Ketobacter sp. MCCC 1A13808: one gene and its partner. The main gene of each other region encodes a partner of the protein of the gene in region 2 in a complex. Links are inferred from orthologs where the notes say so. Each region holds a gene or a part of one and is shown on either strand. Other genes may lie near its edges.

Region 1 (2,894 bases), on a different replicon or contig from region 2:
GAAAACAACAACCAGGCCATCGGTATTATGGATATGTTCGGTTCCATCGACGATGAGTCGGCCCCGGAACCTGAATGGATAAAGGCCAAGCCCTGGAGCGATGACGAACGCCTGAACGGTGAAAAAGACACTTTGGGTCTCTATCTCACCGGTCATCCTATTGACCAATATCTGGATGAAATTTCGCATTTCGTAACCTGCCGTATTGCCGACGTCAAACCCGGTAATACCCGCGAGTCCCGTTCTATCGTCTCGGGTTTGATTATTGCGATGCGGGTCATGAAAAGTAAACGCGGTGACAAGATGGCGTTTCTGACGCTGGACGACAAAAGTGGCCGGCTGGAGGTTTCCATTTTTTCAGACACCTATGAAGAGTATAAGGATCAGCTGATTAAGGACGCTATTTTGGTGGTGGAAGGGGACGTCAGCATCGACGAATACTCCGGAGGCTTGAAAATGGTAACGCGGAAGGTGTTCAGCATCGCCCAAGCCCGTGAAAACTATGCACGCCTGATCAGTCTGGATATTGATCACTCGGTGCTGTCTAATGATTTTAGCCGTCAACTGCAACAGGCGCTGGAGCCCTACCGGGAAGGTGGCTGCCGGGTGCGGGTGCAGTATTCCAGACAAGGTGCCAATGGTCGCTTGTATTTAGGGGACGACTGGCGGATTTCGCCGAAGGCGGAATTGATTAAACAATTAGAGCAGCTTTGTGGAGAGCGCTCCCTTAAAGTGCTGTATCGATAATGACAGAATCCGGCTTCGCGGCAAAATATGAGCATAAATAACATTTTGCCACAAATTCGGGGTATGGCGGATCGATCATCTAGTCGACAGCTTTAGCTGCTTACTTTAAGGTAGAGGCAGCTCCATTCTCCTCAAAATAACAACGTAACAGGATCAGTAAACTATGAATCCTAACTATTTGGATTTCGAGCAACCCATTGCTGAATTGGAATCCAAGATTGATGAATTGCGTAATCTTGGCAAAGGCTCAGACCTCAATATCAACGATGAGGTAAAACTGTTAAAAGAAAAGAGCCTGTCGCTGACGGAAAGTATCTTTTCGGAATTAACTTCATGGCAAATTGCCCAATTGGCGCGGCATCCCCAGCGTCCTTACACGTTCGATCACATAAAACGGATTTTCAGTGACTTTGATGAGCTGCACGGGGATCGTACCTTTGCAGACGACAAAGCAATTGTTGGTGGTGTGGCCCGCCTGGACGGAAAGCCGGTGATGATTATCGGCCATCAAAAGGGCCGCGATATCAAAGAAAAAGTGCTGCGCAATTTCGGTATGCCGCAACCGGACGGCTACCGCAAAGCCATGCGATTGATGCAAATGGCAGAACGATTCAAAATGCCGGTACTCACCTTTATTGATACCCCGGGTGCATACCCGGGTATCGAAGCAGAAGAGCGTGGCCAAAGCGAGGCCATTGCACGCAATTTGGCAGTGATGGCCAGCTTGCGTACTCCTATTATCGCTACCGTAATTGGAGAGGGCGGCTCCGGCGGTGCGTTGGCTATTGGTGTGTGTGACCATTTACAAATGTTGCAATACAGCACCTATGCCGTTATTTCACCGGAAGGCTGTGCCTCCATTCTCTGGAAGAGTGCTGAATATGCCTCTGATGCTGCCGAAGCCATGGGATTGACTGCCGAGCGTCTGCATGAACTCGGGTTGGTGGATCAGGTGATACCGGAGCCGTTGGGCGGTGGACACCGAAATTACGACGTGGTTGCTGATGCAATGAAGGCCGCACTCATCGAAAATCTGGAGCGGTTGTCTTCCAAAGACGAAGAAACCCTGATGTCAGAGCGCTATCAACGTTTAATGAGCTACGGTTTCAGCGGGTAACCCTATCTAGTGGAATTACTGATCTATCCGGTGCTGGGAATTGTTGCCGGATTGGCCGCCGGTTTGCTTGGCGTGGGTGGCGGCCTGATCATTGTGCCGGTGCTGATTTACGCATTTACTTCGCAAGGGTTCTCACCGGAAGTGTTGACACACATGGCGGTGGGGACGGCGCTGGCCACGATGATCGTGACTTCCTCCGGATCCGCTTATCAACACCATAGAAATGGCGCCGTTGTCTGGTCGGTATTTCTGTGGTTTGCGGTAGGCTTATCGGCAGGCGCGCTGCTTGGTGCTAAATTGGCGGATTTGCTGCATGGTCGCATCCTTCAAATATTACTTGGATGCTTCGCAATTCTACTGGCCTTGCAAATGGCGGCGGGTAAGAAAGCAAAACCCTCTCGTGCTTTGCCGGGGAAGCCGGGTCTGGTTTTGGCAGGGGGCATAATCGGTTCTATTTCTGCAATCTTCGGTATCGGCGGCGGCTCACTCAGTGTGCCTTTTTTCTCCTGGTGTAATATGAAGATGCAACAGGCAGTGGCAACCTCCGCTGCCGGTGGGCTGCCTATAGCGGTGGCCGGCTCTGCCGGGTTTATCTATACCGGCTGGAACGAAGCTGGTTTACCACCACACAGTGTGGGCTATATCTACATTCCTGCGTTGATCGGTATCGCCATTACCAGTGTGGTATTCTCCCAAATTGGAGCCCATTGGGCACACAGACTTCCTGCGGCGACCCTCAAGAAAATATTTGCTGCCCTTTTGGTTGTAGTAGGTATCAAGTTGGTCATTGGATAGCGAATCCGGCTTTCATCCCCCCCGCGGTTAGGGTAATGTCACGCTTTTGCAATAAACACGTAATAGCCTGCGCCGAGCTTCTAAAGGACCCTAATTATGACTCGCTTCCTTCTTCCCGTATTGTTAGCTTTTTTTCTGGTGGCTTGTGCGAACCACAAGGTTCAGGATCTGTATGACGGAGCGGATGAGCACGCAGCGTTGATTCAATCCGATGACACGGTGTTGATAAAATATA
Region 2 (2,878 bases):
GATTGTCATAGTGAACCTGTCAGGACGAGGCGATAAAGACATTCTTACAGTCGCAGAACTCGACGGGATTACCTTGTGAAGGTAGCTAAGAGGAGAGATTCATGAGCCGTATCAAGGCTTGCCTTCAGAATTTGAAGCAACAGAATAAAAAAGCACTGATTCCGTTTATTACCGCCGGTGATCCTAATTTGAAAGCCACTGTTCCGCTGATGCTTCAATTAGTGGAGAGCGGCGCAGATATAATTGAGCTGGGCGTTCCGTTTTCTGATCCGATGGCCGATGGCCCCGTGATCCAGTTAGCGGATGAGCGGGCGTTAGAGCAGGGCACAACAATCACGCATGTGCTGGAAATGGTAGCCGAGTTCCGAGCCAGCAACCAGACCACGCCCGTTGTGCTGATGGGGTATCTCAACCCGATTGAAGTCACAGGTTACGAAACCTTCGCGGAGGCAGCAGCAGCAGCAGGTGTGGACGGTCTTATTACCGTGGATCTGCCTGTGGAAGCCGCTGCCGGTCCGGTGGAGATCTTCGACAAAGCCGGAATTGAAAGTATATTTCTGATTGCCCCGACGACCAGTGACAAACGTATTGCCAAGATCGCCGCGATGGGGCGGGGCTACTTATATTACGTTTCCTTGAAAGGGGTAACCGGTGCCGGAAACCTGGATGTGGACGCGGTTAATCAGAAACTGGAAACAATTCGTAAAATAACCGATTTGCCCATTGCGGTCGGCTTTGGTATCAAGGATGCAGAAACGGCTAGATCAATCGGTCGCAATGCAGACGGAGTCGTTGTGGGGAGTGCTTTGGTAAACCTGATTGCCAATAACCAAAACGATGCTCAAACCATGCTGACGCAAGTGGGCGGGTTTATACAATCCTTACGCAGTGGCCTCGATCAATAATAAACTAATAAAAGGGCTGAAAAACAGGATGACTTTATATGAGTAATAGCTGGTTAGGAAAAATTCTACCCAGTGTCGGGAGAAGCACGCACAAGAAGAGCGACATCCCGGAGGGGTTGTGGCGCAAATGCGCTAAGTGTGGCGCATTCTTGTATCGACCGGAGTTGGAAAAGAACCTGGATGTATGTCCCAAGTGTGATCATCACATGAGGGTAAATGCCCGCCGTCGCATTGATTTGTTCCTTGATCCGGAGGGCCGTGAAGAGCTGGCCGCGGACTTGGAGCCGTTTGATCGACTTAAGTTTAAAGACAGCAAACGCTATAAGGATCGCTTGGTTGCGGCTCAGAAATCCACGGGCGAGAAAGACGCACTGGTGGCTTTTAAAGGTGTCGTTAACGAATATCCCGTAGTGGCAGTTGCATTTGAGTTCGAATTTATGGGCGGGTCCATGGGCTCGATCGTAGGTGAGAAATTCGTTCGGGCAGTGAATGTTGCCATTGAGAATCGCTGTCCTCTGGTGTGTTTCTCTGCCAGTGGTGGTGCGCGTATGCAAGAAGCTTTGTTTTCGTTGATGCAGATGGCGAAAACCAGTGCTGCACTGGAGAAACTGAAAGAGCAGCGGTTGCCTTTCTTTTCCGTGTTGACGGATCCCGTTTATGGTGGCGTTTCTGCCAGTTTGGCCATGTTGGGCGACATTAATTTGGCAGAGCCCAATGCATTAATTGGATTCGCCGGACCAAGGGTCATTGAGCAAACCGTACGGCAAAAATTGCCGGAAGGATTCCAGCGCAGCGAATTTCTGCTGGAACATGGAGCTATCGACATTATTGTGCACAGGAACGAGCTGAAAGATACGCTACATCGTTTAATGAGTAAGTTATTACCGGTGAGCAGTAACGCTGAATGACTCTGGCTGATTGGCTGAGCCGGCTTGAAAAGCTTCACTTCAAGACCATTGACATGGGGTTGGAGCGGGTTAAACAGGCGGCTCAGCGGTTAGGTGTAATTGCACCCGGTGCCTTTGTTTTTACGGTGGCTGGTACAAATGGAAAGGGCTCTACTTCCACGCTCATCCACAATGTGCTGCTGGAAGCCGGATACCATGTCGGATTATATACCTCTCCCCACTTGATTCAGTTTAATGAACGAATTTGTATTGATGGCCAGATTTGTTCTGATCAGGAATTGATATCAGCATTCGAAGCAATCGAAGCGACGCGTGGAGAGATCAGTCTCACCTATTTTGAATTCACTACACTGGCAGCTGCCTGGATATTCCAGCGCAAAAAACTGGATGCCTGGGTTTTGGAAGTGGGGCTGGGCGGGCGACTGGACGCGGTTAATATATGGGATCCGGATATTGCGGTGGTCACCAGCATCGATCTTGACCATCAGCAATGGCTTGGAGAGAACAGGGAAGCCATCGGTATTGAAAAGGTCGGGATTGGTCGGCCTGGCAAACCGCTGGTGATGGGCGATCCTAATCCACCGCTCTCGGTGGTTGAGCATGCGAACAGTCAGGCAATGGAGCTGTATCTACGAAATCGGGAGTTTAGCGTTCTAACCGATCAGACGGAGTGGCGGGCTGACGTTTCAGCGGGTCAATCACGTACAGTCCAGCAAATAGAACATCTGCCGTATCCTCAAATATACCTGGACAACGCCCTGAGCGCGTTACAGGCATTAGTGCTCAGTCCTTTTACGATTACCCAGCCGCAGTTGAGAAAAGCGTTAATGGACACCCGCCTGACTGGTCGACAGCAGATTGTGCATGAAGCGCCGGCCGTAATGCTGGATGTGGGTCATAATCCTCATGCCGCCCGGGCGTTAACAAAATCTCTTTTGTCGTCAGAATATAAACGGGTTCATTGCATCGTCGGCATGTTGAACGATAAGGCTGTGACCGAAACGTTGCTCGAGCTGCTTGCCTGTGTAGACACCTGGTATCCGGTAAATGCCGCCTCGTCCAGAG

What was found. Proteins that work in one complex are often made in the same cells at the same time.
Region 1: the proteins of accD (region 2) and FT643_RS11405 are in contact, whole or in part, in a solved structure (PDB 8UXZ), measured with the Escherichia coli proteins. The link is inferred for Ketobacter sp. MCCC 1A13808 from one-to-one orthologs.

What each region holds. Positions count from the first base shown.
Region 1 is NZ_VRKW01000005.1:43,942-46,835, forward strand. What follows is about bases 32-2,887. They hold FT643_RS11405 (acetyl-CoA carboxylase carboxyltransferase subunit alpha), read left to right. Parts: upstream 32-910; coding sequence 911-1,864; downstream 1,865-2,887. Other genes in these bases: dnaE (DNA polymerase III subunit alpha), read left to right, coding at 32-747; FT643_RS11410 (sulfite exporter TauE/SafE family protein), read left to right, coding at 1,874-2,659; FT643_RS11415 (DUF2057 family protein), read left to right, coding at 2,756-2,887. Also shown: more of dnaE, read left to right, coding at 1-31; more of FT643_RS11415, read left to right, coding at 2,888-2,894. UniProt on the Escherichia coli protein: Component of the acetyl coenzyme A carboxylase (ACC) complex. First, biotin carboxylase catalyzes the carboxylation of biotin on its carrier protein (BCCP) and then the CO(2) group is transferred by the carboxyltransferase to acetyl-CoA to form malonyl-CoA.
Region 2 is NZ_VRKW01000004.1:86,771-89,648, reverse strand. The notes cover bases 39-2,878. They hold accD (acetyl-CoA carboxylase, carboxyltransferase subunit beta), read left to right. Parts: upstream 39-943; coding sequence 944-1,813; downstream 1,814-2,878. Other genes in these bases: folC (bifunctional tetrahydrofolate synthase/dihydrofolate synthase), read left to right, coding at 1,810-2,878; trpA (tryptophan synthase subunit alpha), read left to right, coding at 102-905; trpB (tryptophan synthase subunit beta), read left to right, coding at 39-79. In the rest of the region: more of trpB, read left to right, coding at 1-38.